DNA from 4 places in the Pantoea phytobeneficialis genome. Region 1 is predicted to be linked to each of the others. Evidence: riboswitches for the same ligand, from Rfam matches in the RefSeq annotation. Region 1 holds a riboswitch; each other region holds the start of a gene.

What was found. A riboswitch is a leader RNA that binds a small molecule or an ion and turns the genes downstream of it on or off. The one in region 1 is predicted to bind thiamine pyrophosphate.
Region 2: linked by a shared signal. The riboswitch ahead of thiC (phosphomethylpyrimidine synthase ThiC) and the one ahead of CTZ24_RS21040 (FAD-dependent oxidoreductase) in region 1 are both predicted to bind thiamine pyrophosphate.
Region 3: linked by a shared signal. The riboswitch ahead of thiM (hydroxyethylthiazole kinase) and the one ahead of CTZ24_RS21040 (FAD-dependent oxidoreductase) in region 1 are both predicted to bind thiamine pyrophosphate.
Region 4: linked by a shared signal. The riboswitch ahead of thiB (thiamine ABC transporter substrate binding subunit) and the one ahead of CTZ24_RS21040 (FAD-dependent oxidoreductase) in region 1 are both predicted to bind thiamine pyrophosphate.

Annotation. Positions count from the first base shown of each region.
Region 1 covers NZ_CP024637.1:176,820-181,032, reverse strand. The annotation lists gene CTZ24_RS21050 (thiazole synthase) at 1-450, opposite strand, end outside; gene thiS (sulfur carrier protein ThiS) at 453-650, opposite strand; gene CTZ24_RS21040 (FAD-dependent oxidoreductase) at 634-1,578, opposite strand; TPP riboswitch at 1,707-1,826, opposite strand; gene CTZ24_RS21035 (LacI family DNA-binding transcriptional regulator) at 2,058-3,083, opposite strand; gene iolG (inositol 2-dehydrogenase) at 3,320-4,213, shown strand, end outside.
Region 2 covers NZ_CP024636.1:261,364-265,576, reverse strand. The annotation lists gene hemE (uroporphyrinogen decarboxylase) at 1-575, opposite strand, end outside; gene nudC (NAD(+) diphosphatase) at 615-1,388, opposite strand; gene CTZ24_RS01175 (Rsd/AlgQ family anti-sigma factor) at 1,452-1,958, shown strand; TPP riboswitch at 2,047-2,148, shown strand; gene thiC (phosphomethylpyrimidine synthase ThiC) at 2,226-4,151, shown strand; gene thiE (thiamine phosphate synthase) at 4,148-4,213, shown strand, end outside.
Region 3 covers NZ_CP024636.1:3,323,012-3,327,224, forward strand. The annotation lists gene chiP (chitoporin ChiP) at 1-297, opposite strand, end outside; gene CTZ24_RS15405 (DUF3606 domain-containing protein) at 788-976, shown strand; TPP riboswitch at 2,216-2,312, shown strand; gene thiM (hydroxyethylthiazole kinase) at 2,346-3,131, shown strand; gene thiD (bifunctional hydroxymethylpyrimidine kinase/phosphomethylpyrimidine kinase) at 3,128-3,928, shown strand; gene fbaB (class I fructose-bisphosphate aldolase) at 4,076-4,213, shown strand, end outside.
Region 4 covers NZ_CP024636.1:760,507-764,719, forward strand. The annotation lists gene thiP (thiamine/thiamine pyrophosphate ABC transporter permease ThiP) at 1-1,496, opposite strand, end outside; gene thiB (thiamine ABC transporter substrate binding subunit) at 1,472-2,458, opposite strand; TPP riboswitch at 2,506-2,603, opposite strand; gene sgrR (HTH-type transcriptional regulator SgrR) at 2,639-4,213, opposite strand, start outside.

The DNA of each region.
Region 1 (4,213 bases):
GGGTGCGCCCCACGGCATCAGCACTTCGCAGCCGGCTTCAAGCAATTTTTCACCGACGATCAAATCTTCAGTGGTGTAGGGGAATACCTGAAAGCCATCGGCGCAAAGGATGCGTGCCGCTTCCACCAGCGCGAAGGGATCAGGTTGTAGCGTGTCGGCATGGCCGATCACCTCCAGCTTGATCCACGGGGTGTTAAACAATTCACGCGCCATCTGCGCTGTGGTCACGGCTTCCTGCACCGTGTGGCACCCGGCGGTGTTCGGCAGCACGCGTACATCCAGTTGCGCAAGTAGTTCACGGAAGGCGGCCCCAGCGGCCCCTTCACGCCGCAGACTGACGGTAATGATCTCGCTGCCGCCAGCCGCAATCGCCTGCTGCAAAATTGCCGGTGAGGGATAACCTGCGGTACCAAGCAGAAAGCGGGATTGCGGTTCAAAGCCATAAAACATCATTAGCCCCCCTGCATCGGTGATAACACTTCGAGCTGACAACCCTCTTCCAGTTGCTGACTGTCGTAGCGGGATTTGGGGACAAAAGTACCGTTGTAGGCGGTTGCCACGCAGGCCACGTCAATCTGCTGCTCACGCAGCAGTTCGGTCAGGGTACGGGCGGCCGTCAGCACCGGGCGACCGTTAAGCTGAATATTCATGAAGTTGTTCCGAAGTTAAACGCTGCATCAGTTGTTCCGCCATCAGCGGAGCCAGCAGGAAGCCGTGGCGGTACATCCCGTTAAGGTAAAATGTCCCGTTTTGATAGTGAATTTCCGGCAGATTTGCCGGATACGCCGGACGCAAACCGCTGGCGCTTTCGACAATACGCGCTTCGGCCAACGCCGGGTGGATGGCCCAGGCCGCGCTCAGCAACTCCATCATGGCACGGGCGCTGATCGGGCTGGCATCATGGCTTTCGACCATAGTTGCACCGAGCATAAAATGGCCGCCGCGACGCGGCACCAGATAGCAGGGAAAGCGCGGATGCAGCAGACGAATCGGGCGTGAGAAGCGCACCTCATCGCTGTGTAAAATCAACATCTCGCCCCGCACCGCCCGCAGGCCCGGCAACGCTGTTGCCGCATGGATGCCCCGGCAATCAATCACCTGCCCCGACGGCTTCCCGTGGTGAAAAGCCACCCCACGTTGCTGCAACTTTTCACGCATTTCATTCAGTGCCAGGCGAGGATCGAGATGCCCCTCCTGCGCAAAAAACAGACCACGGGCAAAGCGCCCGGCGAGGGCTGGCTCCACGTCTGCCGGATCAATCCATTGATGTTGTTCGGTCATGCGGGCAAAGCGGTTCAGTTCCTGGCTGTCGCGTGGTGGTGCCACCACCAGCGTGCCCTGATGTTCAACGCAACTGACGCGTTGTTGCCACCAGGCTGCGGAGTGCTGCCCCAGCTCAATGACGGCGCGTGGTGCGCTTTCTGCTTCACACCAGGGTGCGAGCATACCTCCGGCAAACCAGGAGGCGGGCTGACGCGCGTCATCGCTAATCACTTCAAGCTGTTCACCGCGTTCGGCGAGTAAGGTCGCCACACACAGGCCCGCAACACCGCCACCGAGTACAGACCAGCGGCTCATAGCGGGTATTCCGTAATACAAAGGGGAGAATTCACATCGGCCTCTCAGTTTTCGCACTGAGACCCGGGATACAGGAGGAGGGAAATGACACGCGCAACGGAAAAACGTCCCGATGTCAGACAGCCGAAATGACAGGCTGTCAGTCTTCCTACGCCAGTATCAACTGGGTCAGGTTCAAAGGGTCGCTAAGCCGCGCAGTGCGCTTTTAGCCTCTCAGTCTCTTGAGCGAGACTCCCCCGACGCGTCTATTTGTATTGCAGCCGCCAGGCTACGTCAAGTGTAAGCCCGGCAACAAAGCCTAACCTTTAAAAATTCCCTGTTTCAGGTTCATCCATTTTTCTCCATGATTTGCGCGTATTCTCGTCCCCTCATCCTGAAATCCGGCAGGTAAATTATGTGTGCTGATTCAATCATTTCAGCCATTCTGGTGTGTATATTCGGCGTGATCATTTTGTGGGTGGTGTTCTGCCCCTGAGCCGTCAGGCAAAATAAGAGTAGCGATGCCAGGTGAGCAGCGGAATTTTGCTGTCACTGAACGACTGACCGCTGCCCGGCTGTTGCAACAGGGCGAGGCACAGATCGATCTCCCGACGAATATCATGGCCGAGCACCAAATCCAGGGTGCCGTTCTCCAGCAGCAGTCGGCTCGCTTCACTCAATTCATGGCCGATAAATATCACCTGATCCTGTACGCCAAAATCGGTTAACGCGCGCGCCACCCCTTCGTTACCGCCTGCGGTGTTGTAGATCCCTGCCAACGGGTTCCCCCGCTCCAGCCATTTTTTTACGCTGAGATACGCGGTTTCCGCTTCGTCGTTAATGTTGACGCGATCACGAATGGTTAACCAAGGGAATGCCTCGCGCAACACGCGGCGAAAGCCAATCTCACGCTCCTCCTGGGTACGATAGGTCGAACTACAAATCAGCAGAATATTGCCCGATTGCTGTGCGGGCAGCATACGGCCCATAAACCAGCCCGCAGTGGCTCCGGCAGCGACCTGATCGATACCCACATAGGCGCTGCGCCGCGAATTGGGCAGATCGCTGGTCAGACAAATGACCGGGACCCCATCATCAATCGCCGCTTTAACCGCACGATTTATTTTTACCTCATCGCGACACACCAGGATGATGCCGCTACTGGTGGCGGCTCGCCGGGTAATCAGTTGGCTGAAGCGTTCGGCATTGAATTGCACGTTCGGCACGCTATCGAGGCTGAAATGGAGCTGGGGATAATCATTGATAGCAGCGCGTACCTGTTGCTCCACCTGATGGAGAAAACTGGAACCGGATTCGCAAATAATCGCAATGCGCGTTCTGTTAGCACTCGGGTTGCCGGTATCTGCGTTCAATCCCAGCCGCTGCATCGCGTCTGCCACTTTTTTGCGCGTCACTTCCCTTACGCCTTCGCGACCATTCAGCACCCGGTCAACGGTGGCGGGACTGACGGCAGCTTCCTGCGCGATTTGTTTGATCGACGGCGATTTCCAGTGATGTTGCTTCATGGCATGTCCTGATGTCATCTACCTCACAGGCAATCAGTATCCGTACATCCTGGCAAAAAGCCAAATCCATCAAGCGCATGAAATACAACTAATTATTCACATTTGATGTTAGTTACATCAAAAAAGCCTGTGATCTACCTCATCAATTCATCACGCCGCCGGGGCTTTGTTTTGACTTGATCTGCACCCGCATCGATTAATAACGCCACAACCTTTCTACCCCCGAGGAATAACCAATGCTGAATGTCGCTTTATTGGGTGCCGGTCGTATCGGCCAGATCCACGCAGGAAATATCGCCGCCCATCCGCAGTGTCGGCTGGCGTATGTTATGGATGTCTATGCTCCGGCAGCGACAGCGTTGGCCGAGAAGTATGGCGCGACAGTTGCCGACCTCGCCACCATCCTGGCAGACAGCAGCATCGATCTGGTGGCGATTTGCAGTGCCACCAACACCCATGCCGATTTGATTGAAGCCGCCGCGAGAGCGAACAAAGCCATCTTCTGTGAAAAACCGGTCGATCTCAGCCTGGCGCGCGTGCAAAGCTGCCTTGCCACGGTGCGGGAAGCAGGTGTGCCGTTGATGATTGGTTTTAACCGCCGTTTTGATCCCAGCATGGCACACCTGCAATCCAGCCTGCGCGCCGGGGAGATTGGCAGCACCGAGCTGGTGACCATCAGCTCGCGCGATCCGGGTGCACCACCGCCGGAATACGTGAAAGTCTCCGGTGGCTTGTTCCGCGATATGACGATTCACGATTTTGATATGGCACGCTGGTTACTGGATGAGGAACCCGTCTCGGTATATGCCTCCGCTTCAGCGTTGGTTGATCCCCAAATCAAAGCGGCAGGCGATGTCGATACCGCCGTGGTCACCCTGACCTGTGCCAGCGGCAAAATGGCAGTGATCACCAACAGCCGTCGCGCCAGCTATGGTTACGATCAACGCATTGAGGTCCACGGTAGCGAGGGGATGTTAGCAGTGACCAATCAACTGGAAAGTCAGTTGGTGAAATCGGTGGCGATGGGGGTCGTGGCGCAAAAACCGCAGCACTTTTTCCTGCAACGCTACGCCGAAGCCTATCGCAACGAGTTAGCGACCTTTATTGAGGCACTGGCAAAAGGGGAAGGA
Region 2 (4,213 bases), on a different contig from region 1:
TAGAGGATCACGCTGTCGGCCAGCTTATCCAGCAACGCATGCAGCGTTTGTGGCTCGGCGTACATCATCTTTTTGATTTTGGTGAAGGCCTTGCTGCTACCCCCTTCAACCATGTAGGTAGCCAGCGTCCACGGGCTACCGGAGAAACCGATCAGCGGCACTTCGCCTTTCAGGTTATGGCGAATGGTGCGCACCGCATTCATCACATAACCCAGCTCTTGCTCCGGGTCAGGTACCGGCAGTTTGTCGACGTCAGCGCGGCTGGTAATCGGGTGAGAGAAACGGGGGCCTTCACCGGTTTCAAAGTACAGGCCCAATCCCATGGCATCCGGGATGGTGAGAATATCGCTGAAGAGGATTGCCGCATCCAGCGCATAGCGACGCAGCGGTTGCAGCGTGACTTCACAGGCCAGCTCAGCATTTTTACACAGCGACATAAAGTCACCGGCCTCGGCGCGTGTGGCTTTATATTCCGGCAGATAACGCCCGGCTTGTCGCATCATCCAAACCGGGGTGACATCCACCGGCTGACGTAACAGGGCGCGCAGATAACGATCGTTCTTCAGTTCACTCATAATTGGCTCTCTCACTGACAGGGCGCCAGTGTAGCATTTTCACAGCGCGCTGGCGCGACAGTGGGCAACGGTATCTTCAATCAGACGTCGCGCGACGGTACCCGGCGGCGGTAATAAAGGTAACGCATCGTAGCGGAACCAGCCGGCATCCAGCAGTTCTTTGCCGTCATGCTGTAGCTCCCCGCCATCGTATTCCGCCATATAGGCCATCATCAGCGAATGGGGGAATGGCCAGGGTTGTGAGGTGACGTAACGTACGTTTTTCACTCGTACATTGCTCTCTTCCATCACCTCACGCGCCACTGCCTGTTCGAGGGTTTCCCCCACTTCAACAAAACCGGCCAGTACGGTGTAGACGTTGTTACGATGCTTTGCGTGGTTCGCCAGCAGGATCTCATCTCCGCGCCGAATCGCCACAATGATGCAGGGCGCGATTTGCGGATAATAGCGTTCACGGCAGTGACCGCACAGGCAAGCAAACTCACGTTTGCTCAAATGCATTTCGTGGCCGCAATAGCCGCACCAGCGATGCGAACGAAAGAATTCCGCCAGTTGCACGCCACGCCCGGCAAGCTGGAACAGGCCGACATCTTCGTCAATCAACTGGCGTACTGAGCCCATATTGTCAGAACGTGATTCACGCACCAGCCAGACGTTTTCACCCTGCCATTCGCCAATCACCATGCCGCTGCTGCCCGCCAGATCGAATTGTTCCGCCGTCCCGTGCGGCAGCTCACCCTGTGGCAGCCAAAGTTTTTGTTCATGGCTGACAATCCACCAGCCAGCGTCTACGCTTGAGATCTCACGTTGCATTTAAATCGTCATCCTTAGCGTCTATTCGCAGAATGAACCACTATAACCCACATGGAGCCTTGTATGCTTACTCAGTTAGATGACCTGACCGAGCGTGTAGGCCGCGGTAACGAATTGGTCGATTCATGGCTACACGCGCGTCGTCAGCTACTTGTGACTTACTACCAGTTGGTTGGCATGAAGCCCAAAAAAGATGCGTTGAGTGCCCTGGACGAACAGGCGCTGGATGCCTTTTGTCATAACCTGGTGGATTATCTCTCCGCCGGCCATTTCAGCATTTATGAACATATTATCAGTGAGATGCAAGGTGACAGCCCGATGATCGCCGCCGCGCAAATCTACCCGTCACTGGAAGCCAATACCGAACGAATGATGCAACTGTATGACGGCCATCTGCAACAGGCCATCACCGATGACAACTGCGTCACCTTCCAGCAGGCGCTGTCTGAAGTGGGTGAAGTGCTGGAGTCGCGTTTTACGCTGGAAGATAAGCTGGTGCATCTGGCATGGGACAATCAGCTGGCGCATACGCCGGTAGCGAATGAAAGCATCATCGCCCGCCCTGCTTAGCCGCCCGCATTTGTAAAAGACTTGTTATTCGTAAAAAGCCCTTCTATGCTACGAGGGCTTTTTTATTTTACGGTTTAACACCGTAAATATTTTCTTGTCGGAGTGCCCATTTTGGGCTGAGACCGTTAATTCGGGATCCGCGGAACCTGATCAGGTTAGTACCTGCGAAGGGAACAAGAGTAAATATCACAGCCGGTGCGCGCGCCGTTTCTGTTACTCCTTCCGGACTCCGGACAAGCAACTTCCATCATTTACAGGAAACTTGCTATGTCTGTTGTAAAAACTTCTCGTCGTGAACAACGCGCCCAGGCGCAGGAATTTATTGATTCCCTCCAGGGCACTGCCTTCCCCAATTCTAAACGTATCTGGATCACCGGCAGTCGTGATGATATTCGTGTGCCGATGCGTGAGATTCAGCTCAGCCCGACCCTGACCGGCGGCAGTAAAGATAATCCGCAATACGAAGCCAACGAACCGGTGCCGGTATATGACACGGCCGGGGCTTACGGCGATCCGCATGCATCGATTGATGTTCATCGGGGGTTGAGCAAACTGCGCGCCAACTGGATCGCGGAACGCGGCGACAGTGAAACCATCGACCAGCTCAGCTCCAGCTATACACAGCAACGCCTGGCAGATGAGGGTCTGGATCACCTGCGTTTTGAACATCTGCCCCAACCGCGACGTGCCAAAACAGGCCGCCGTGTTACCCAGTTGCATTATGCGCGTCAGGGCGTCATTACCCCGGAAATGGAGTTTATTGCACTTCGTGAAAACATGGGGCGCGAGCGCATCCGTGGCGAAGTGTTGCTACAACAACATCCTGGCCATAGCTTTGGTGCGCATCTGCCGGAAAATATCACCGCCGAGTTCGTGCGTCAGGAAGTCGCCGCAGGGCGAGCCATCATCCCATCCAACATTAACCACCCTGAATCTGAGCCGATGATCATTGGCCGCAATTTTCTGGTCAAAGTGAATGCCAACATCGGCAACTCGGCGGTCAGCTCCTCAATTGAAGAGGAAGTGGAGAAGCTGGTGTGGTCGACACGCTGGGGGGCTGACACGGTGATGGATCTCTCGACCGGCCGTTATATCCATGAAACACGCGAGTGGATTTTGCGTAACAGCCCGGTGCCGATTGGCACCGTACCGATTTATCAGGCGCTGGAGAAGGTAAACGGCATCGCGGAAGATCTGAATTGGGAAATCTTCCGCGACACCTTGCTGGAGCAAGCCGAACAAGGCGTTGACTACTTCACCATCCACGCCGGCGTGCTGCTGCGTTATGTGCCGATGACGGCGAAACGTCTGACCGGCATCGTTTCGCGTGGCGGTTCAATCATGGCGAAGTGGTGTTTGTCGCACCATCAGGAGAGTTTCCTGTATCTGCACTTCCGTGAGATTTGCGAAATCTGTGCTGCCTATGATGTTGCTCTGTCGCTGGGTGATGGACTGCGTCCGGGTTCGATTCAGGATGCCAACGATGAAGCGCAGTTTGCCGAGCTACATACGCTGGGTGAGCTGACCAAAATCGCCTGGGAATATGATGTGCAGGTGATGATCGAAGGTCCGGGGCATGTGCCGATGCAGATGATTCGCCGCAATATGACCGAACAACTGGAACATTGTCACGAAGCCCCGTTCTATACCCTCGGCCCACTGACCACCGATATCGCCCCCGGCTACGATCATTTCACTTCTGGCATCGGTGCCGCGATGATTGGCTGGTTCGGCTGTGCGATGCTGTGCTACGTCACCCCGAAAGAACATCTGGGTTTGCCGAATAAGGAAGATGTGAAACAGGGATTGATCACCTATAAAATTGCCGCTCATGCCGCCGATCTGGCGAAGGGCCATCCTGGCGCCCAGATCCGCGATAACGCCATGTCGAAAGCGCGATTTGAGTTTCGCTGGGAGGACCAGTTCAATCTGGCGCTCGACCCACATACCGCGCGCGCTTATCACGATGAGACACTGCCGCAGGAGTCGGGCAAAGTGGCACATTTTTGTTCCATGTGCGGCCCGAAATTCTGCTCCATGAAAATCACCCAGGAAGTGCGTGACTTTGCCGCCCGTCAGCAGGCGGAAGCCCAGCCGATTGAAATCGGGATGGCGCAGATGTCAGATGCCTTCCGTAGCCGTGGCGGTGAGCTTTATCATGCCGCCGATGCCCTGAAAGAGGAAAATGTATGACCGCCGCCTTCCCCAGTACCGCCCCACGTTTAGGACTTTACCCGGTTGTCGATAGCGTTGAG
Region 3 (4,213 bases), on a different contig from region 1:
CTCCAGCGCGCCATACGCAGCAAGGTCAAGGCCGATGACGTCCGCCAGATAGCCTGAGGAGAAATCGAGGCTGGCATTGCCTGTTGCATGATGCAGGTTGGCATCATACTGGCCGTATTTACCCTGTTGCGGATCCATCTCTTTGCGATCGCGCTGCCGCTGCCAGTAGTAGAGACCACCGGTCAGGGATGAGTCATCAATGAAACCGGCTGCAAAAGCAGGGGCAGGGATAAATGATGTAATGAGAAGTGCAGTGGCGATAGCTGTGGATAGCGACGTGCGAACTGTCCTGTGCATGGTAAATCCTCCGTGATAATCCCTTGTGTGATGATGCTTTCCATTTACTGTTACTTCGTGTAACCAGTGCGCAGATGCTATTTTTCGTGACGCGAATTATCAATGACGATGAGTACGATTTATGACGCAGGACGCAAAAATCAGCATTTAATTCACTAATATCATAATGTTACTGTTTTGTTGTTTATGTGAGTCAATTGTTTCTCAGTACTTGATCCTGTTGATTAGCAGAAAACCGGGAACAACATTCAGCCTTTAGATGCAGCAAAAAAGTTTTATTCTGTTGTTCTTTGGTATAGTTGCTATACCTTGATATCGTCAGCCATATTGTCTAGGATTTTTTCCGGAAGCCAGCGCTGTGCTGGCTCCTGGCCTTAAGTGGGGCTGTATGGCAATCACCGGACGGCTAACATCCTTCGGTTAAGCTAACGAGTTACTCTTCTTAAGAAGCGATAGTCATGTTTTCAGGATTAACCTCAGGAGCTGCAAAATGGCTGATGATTTAAAGAGAAAACAACCGGAAGACAAACGCTTTATTAGTCTTACTGAAACCTGGGAGGTTGAGTATTGGACGAACACCCTGGAAGTGAGCGCGACACAATTGCGTACCGCTGTTGCTAACGTAGGTAATGGTACTGAGAAAGTTAAGCAGTACTTGAATCAATATCAGCGAAAGTGATTTTCAGGAAGAAAATAACTGACTAACCCCGTTCTGCGGGGTTTTTTACTTATGCTGGCGCGCGGGTTTATAGTGAGGATGCATGTTGTTTACGTATGATTTCATAATGCCTTTATGAAAAACAATCAAATAAAAAATTTAAAAAAGTAGAGTGGTCGTTATGGTAAATAAATAGAACTTGATCTTCAACCATCCTGTCGTTTCATGTGGTAGACTTCGTATGAAGTCATAATGTTCTGATTTCATGTTTCTAACAGTAAAACTGCCTTTTCTGACAATGAGTGGCAAGAAGAAATATAAATCTTTTTGGAAGGTAAAGAAAGCCCCTCCATTCTGAGCAAGGGTCATTCCATTGGGTAAGTATCCAGATTTTTCACGAAAGAGAGTACATAACATAATGTGTCTTTCGGTTTTTAACGCGGAATATCCATATGTTGTGATTGTAGAGGCGAGAAATAACGAAAATAAAATAGCAGATACAACGTTCATGTCATTTACCTACCGAATTATAGAAAAGTTCACCAAGGTATTCGCCTTTATCTGAAGCGTATTCCAATATAACCACCAGCAAGTCCTCCAGAGAAGCGACCAATCTCGGTGTATTTTTTCTTAGAACATTCATCTTCCCGGCCAATTGAGCAAGCCTCATCGATTTCATTAATTGAGTGAATTGCATGTTGTTCTGGTTCTGACTGAAATTTTGGCATTAATGCGGCTGGAGCCTAAGCCGCTAAACCAGTCTCTCGCGAGACAGGGGGTTCTTCTTTCACATAGCCAGGATAAGCGTTAGACGGTGTGATTTTAGCCTTGCAAGGACATGAACTGTGGCTATCAAGCGATCCGGCAATACGTTTTTTATCGGGGCCGCTGGTGTAAAAAGGTATGCCTCCGATAATCTTGTAGGTCTTACCATCTTTCCCACAGGTAACAGGATCGCCTTCTTGCGTCTGCGGTGATTTTGCCGCCGCATGACGTCCTGTCTCCCTGACAAAGCACAATTCCTTTTGCCATAAATCCTTCATCTTGTTGTGGGAATAATCTCGGTGGTCATTTTACAAGCAACGACCACATGCGCAATGTGTATTTGTTTTCAATCGTAGTGCTGCGATTTATCACACGAACTTGAAGTTTTACGCGATAAATCGCGCCGCTACGCAACGTATGGGGGAAAAAGCCCAGCGGTATATTGAGCAGGGCGGGCTTGCGTCAGCAAGTCACTTGCCCTAATCTGCCAGTCATATAAATGACTCGGGGTGCCCTTCCTTGTGAAGGCTGAGAAATACCCGTACCACCTGATCTGGATAATGCCAGCGTAGGGAAGTCAGATGCCTGACCGCATTCGCCTTCTTGATCGCCGGTTGGGAGCTTTATGAAACAACCTGACCTTCTTTCCTCCGCGCAACTCGCGCACTCGCTTCAGTTACTGCATCAACATGCTTCGCTGGTACATTGCATGACCAATGATGTGGTACAGACCTTTACCGCTAATGTCCTGTTGGCACTGCGTGCCTCACCTGCCATGGTGATCGACGCTGATGAGGCCGCACAGTTCAGCGGTTATGCCGATGCTCTGCTCATTAACGTGGGTACGTTGACGCGCGATCGCAGCATCGCCATGCAGGCTGCGGTAGAGGCGGCAAACCGTGCCGGCACACCCTGGACGCTCGACCCGGTCGCGGTGGGCGCGTTAACCTTTCGCACCGAATTTTGTCAGCAGCTATTGACCCAGCAACCGGCAGCCATCCGTGGCAACGCCTCGGAAATCCTTGCCCTGGCGAACCAGGCGGCGGGCGGGCGTGGCGTGGACAGCTTGCATCAGGCTGACGCCGCACTCAGCGCTGCTCAACAGTTGGCGCACGATTACCGCAGCATTGTGGCGGTAACCGGCGAAGTGGATTACGTTACCGATGGTCAGCATACCTTTGCCATCCCGGGCGGCAGCCCACTGATGACACGCGTAGTGGGGACAGGTTGTGCGCTGTCGGCAGTGGTGGCGGCTTTTGCCAGCCTGCCGGGTGAACGTCTGCAACATGTGGCGGCAGCTTGTCGGGTCATGTCACTGGCCGGTGAACGGGCGGCACGTCAGGTCCAGGGGCCGGGCAGCTTTGTTGCTGCCTTTTTGGATGCGCTGTGGACACTGGAGGTGACGCCATGAAACGTATTAACGCATTGACTATTGCCGGTACTGACCCCAGCGGTGGTGCTGGAATTCAGGCCGATCTCAAAGCCTTCTCCGCGCTGGGTGCCTATGGCACCAGCGTCATTACCGCGCTGGTGGCCCAGAATACCCGTGGTGTGCAGTCGGTCTATCGTATCGAACCAGATTTTGTCGGAGCGCAGCTGGATTCGGTGCTCGATGATGTGCGTATCGACACGGCAAAAATTGGCATGCTGGCGGAAACGGCGGTGGTGGAAATTGTCGCTGACAAGCTGAAGCGTGCCAGCCTGCCGTTCGTGGTGCTGGACACCGTTATGATTGCCAAAAGTGGCGATGCGTTGTTATCACCGGATGCCATCGCCAGCCTGCGTGAGTTGTTGTTACCACAGGTATCGTTGATTACGCCGAATTTGCCAGAAGCCGCAGCGCTGCTTGGCCGCAGTGTGGCGCAGGATGAGAAGACGATGCTGATGCAGGGGGATGCATTGCTGGATCTCGGGTGTGAAGCGGTACTGATGAAGGGAGGACATCTGAGTGATGCGGAGAGCCCGGATTGGCTTATCACCCGCAACGGACGTCAGCGTTTTACCGCGCCACGCGTCAATACTCGCCACACCCACGGCACCGGTTGTTCGCTGTCAGCTGCGTTGGCGGCGCTACGTCCACGCCATGATGACTGGGCTGCGACGCTCTCCGAGGCTAAAGCCTGGTTGCAACAAGCGTTACTGCATGCCGATTCTCTGGAAGTCGGAAAAGGCATTGGACCGGTGCACCATTTTCATCGTTGGTGGTAGGGCGTAACGCCGAATTGCCATTTTTTGCCTGCGTATCTGTCTGAAAAATGGAGTCAGCAATTTGCCAGCCTGGCGGATCCCGGTCCAGGCTGTTGGGGGCGAATCGGCAGGTGCCGGTTCCAATCCAGCCATTAATCAGGAGTGAGTATGACGGACATCGTTCAGTTATTGGGCCAAGAAGCGGATAGCCTTCTTCAACATCGCTGCATGACCATTCCAGCGGAAAGCCTTTATTTACCGGGCGCGGATTATGTTGATCGCGTAATGACCGATAACAATCGTTCT
Region 4 (4,213 bases), on a different contig from region 1:
ATTTGCTGGAACAGATAGAATGGCAACGTGCGGAAATCCGCGCTGCCAAACAATGCCACCACGCCAAAATCGCCAATCGACAACACGCAGGCAAAGGCCAGCGCCTGGGCAATCGGACGTTTCAGTGCGCGCAGTTCAAGCAGGCGCAGGCGGTTCAACCCCTGCATACCCAGCGAGGCGCATAACTGATTGTAACGCGCGCTGAGATCGCGCATCGGGTTCTCCAGCACTTTCATGGCATAGGGGATGGCGATCAGTGCGTTCGTGAAGATCACCAGCCCGTCGGCGGATTGCGGCAGGCCAACGGTGGCGTTGAACAGCAGGAAAAAACCGCTCGCCAATACGATGCCTGGCATTGCCAGAATCAACATGCCACTCAGTTCCATTGCTTGCGCCGGGATAGTGTGATGACGCAGGCGCAGTTCACGGCTGCTCCATAACAGCATCAGGGTAAGAATGACACACAACACGCCTGCTCCGATGGCAATGCGTAATGAGGTAAAGGTGGCCTGCCACAAGGCCGGTTGTTGAATCGCCCCGGCGACGCCGCCACGCAGGCCATCAGTCACTACCGCCAGCAAAGGCGGGAGCAACAACAACAAGGCTAAACCGATCAATAAGCCATCGCTGAGGCGCGCGCGCCAGCTATCCTGGGGATCGCGCCAGCCGCGTATCTGCTGACTTCCGCTCGGAATAGCTTGGCTGAAGCGCTGGCTCAGCAACACCAGCAGCAGGCAGCAGCCCAGTTGCAGCAGCGCCAGCAGGGCCGCGCGACCGGGATCGTAGTCAAAACTCAGCGCCTGAAAAATTGCCAGCTCCAGCGTGGTGGCCTGCGGGCCACCGCCCAGTGCCAGCACGGTGGCAAAACTGGCAAAGCACAGCATAAAAATCAGCGCGGCGGTGGGCAAAATCTGCCGCCGCAGCCACGGCCATTCGAGTAAGCGGAACAGGTTCCAACTGCGCAGGCCGAGCTGCGCCGCCAGCTGACGTTGCTCGCCCGGGATGCTTTCCAGCGACTGCAACAGCATGCGCGTGGCCAGCGGCAGATTGAAGAACACATGTGCCAGCAGAATGCCCTGCAACCCATAGGGTGAGAAGTGATAATCGATACCTACCAGGCTGCACAGCTGGGCCAGCCAGCCGCTGCGACCATAGACGCTCAGCAGGCCGAATATTGCCACCAGCACCGGTAGCACCAGCGTCATGGCGCACAGGCGTAACAGCAGGTTACGTCCGGGAAAACGTCGACGGTACAGGGCGCGCGCCAGCGGGATCGCGGGGATGACTGAGAACAGCGCCGACAGTAACGCCTGCCAGAAGGAGAAAGCCAGTACGTGATGCAGATAGTCATCGGTGAGCAGGCCACGCCAGTCACCGATGGGGGCTGACATCAACAGCGCACCAAACGCCAGCAGCGCCACCGCGCATAACAAGAGCGCGGTGAAACTGCCGGGCAGAAGCCAGCCGGGAATTAACGGCTGACGGCGCGTTGCCATGCACTTATCCAGTCGGCGCGATGGTCGGCAACCTCAGTCGGGCTATATTGCAGCGCCGTTTGCGGTACGTTTAGCGTCTGATAACCGGCAGGCAACTCGCTTTTAATCACCGGATACATCCAGTTGCCGGTCGGGATGGTCTGCTGGAAGGCCGGGGATACCATAAACTGCATAAATTGCTGTGCCAGTTTTGGTTGTTTGCTGCTGGCGAGCTGTGCCGCCACTTCAACCTGCATGTAATGGCCTTCGCTGAACGGCGCTGCCGCGTAGTTTTCTTTCTTCTCTTCAATGATGTGATAAGCCGGGGAGGTGGTGTAACTCAGCACCAGATCGCCTTCACCTTTCAGGAACAGGCCATAAGCTTCACTCCAGCCTTTGGTGACGGTGACGGTTTTTTGCGCCAGTTTTTGCCAGGCTTCCGGTGCTTTGTCGCCATACACCTTTTGCATCCACAGCAGCAAGCCAAGTCCGGGGGTGCTGGTACGTGGATCTTCATAGATCACGCGCCATTTTTCAGGGCTTTCTACCAACTCTTTCAGGCTTTTGGGCGGGTTCTTCAGTTTATTTTTGTCATAGACGAAGGCGAAGTAGCCATAGTCGAACGGGATAAAGGTGTCGTTGTGCCAGCCATCTGGCAGTTGGAGTGCGCCGGTATCCACCTGGCTTTTGGCAAACAGGCCGGTTTTTTCTGCCGCCTGCACCAGATTGTTATCGAGGCCCAGCACGATATCCGCTTTGCTGTTTTTGCCTTCCATACGGACACGATTGAGCAGCGACACGCCATCTTCGAGCGCGACATATTTCAGCTCACAGCCGCACTGGGCTTCAAAGGCTTTTTTTACTGCCGGACCGGGTCCCCAATCGGCAGAGAATGAATCGTAGGTGTAGACGGTCAGTACCGGTTTGGCAGCCAGCGCCGGGGCAGAAATCAGCAGCAGCACGGGCAGAACTTTTTTAAACACTTTGCGCTCCTTGAGGAGAAGATAAGGTTGAGTCGCAAAGGATCTGAGCAGTGAGGCATCTCAAATCCCTACGCCGGTATTAACCGGATCAGGTTCGACGGGTCTCTCTCAGCCCCTGTAATGCAGGGCACCCCGTTGAGAACGGCTCATTCTAGTCATTTCCGGCTCAGGGCGAAAGGTTCACAGCTCCGGCGGGGCAAACCAGGCGGATTTAAAGTCAAACCAGCCAAGGGTATTCATGCGCACACCACGCATACTGCGCTGGCCTTCCAGCAGCAACCAGTGATGAAACAGCGGATGCAGGTAGTCACTGTCCACCAGTTGCTTGCTCCATTCCGCCAGCGGTAGCGTTTTTTCGCGCCAGCGTTCAGCCGCGCTTTGCCAGTCTATTGGGATGCATTGCTGCATCAGCGGCAGCTCATACAATTGAGCGAACAGCGAGTAATCCAGCGGCAGGGTGAAGTTGACACTGCCAAGCCAGATATCGCTTTCGCCTTCACCGTTAAACCATGCTTCGTAACTCAGTTCACGGGTGATTAACTCTACGCCCTGCTGCGCCAGCAGTGGGCGCAGCGCATTGGCGATCCCTTCATGCTCAACATGATGGCTGTACCAGCTGATGGTCAGTTGGGTGAGATGCTGTGGTTTGCTGACTGGGGTTAAGTCGCGGCGGTGGTGCCAGCGAGGAATCAAGCCATAGGCCGGGAACCAGTAGCGTTGATACCCTACCCCGGCGTTGTTCAGCAGGGCGATAGGGTTAAACAGATAGCTGACCCAGCGGCGGAAATGGGCATCGCGTCCCTGCTCTGAACGTTGGTCATACAGCAGAAAATAGCAACCCTCTTCCAGGCGGCTCTCCTCCGATTTTTCATCGGCGGTTTCGCCCTGCAACTTCACTCCGGCATACACCAGTTCGTCGCTGATTTCCGGTAATACCCAGATTGAGACATCATCAATCAACGCGCGGTAGCCGAAGTAGTCATCAAAAGCGGCAATTTTAAGTTGGCTTTGCTGGTTGCGCACCACGCTGTAGGGGCCGGTGCCAATCGGCTGACGGGCGAAATCGCGAACCGTTTGCCACTCGCGCGGCAAGATCATCGCGCTGACGCTGCCAAGCAACCACGGTAGCCAGTTATCGGGTTGAGTCAGTTGAATATCCAGCGTCCAGGGGGCAGGGGAGTGAAGTTTGGCAATATGGGAGAACAGCGGTTGGGTACGCAGACGATCCAACGAGCTGATGACATCCTCCATCTCCAGTTCACGACCGTGGTGAAAACGAATCGCGGGTCGCAGGAAAAAGCGCCAGTGCAGCAGCGATGTTTGTTGCCAGTGATGGGCAATATCGGGTTCAATTTCCCCCTTTTCCTCATTTATCCGTGTCAGACCACTGAAGATTTGCCGCGCTAAATGGGTTTCGGAGCGACGCAACGGGGAACCGGGTAGCAGGTTGGGAAGCGGGCGATAATAGAGGACGCGCAGAATATGCTTACCCTGGCGGAAGCTGCGGCCGAGGTGAGAAGCAATCATTTGGCGTACCTGATTTTTGTCGCCTACCAATTGCACCAGTTGTTCGATGCGATCCTGCTCCAGCAAATCTTCGGCGCGCTGCTGCTGCAATGCCAGCCCGGTATAACAAAAACTCAGCGTTGAACGTTTACCCCGTCCGGCTTCGGCCTGCCAGATTAACCAACCCGCATCCTGCATGGCATTCAACAGGTTGCGCATATGACGTCGCGAGCAGTGCAGCAATTCCGC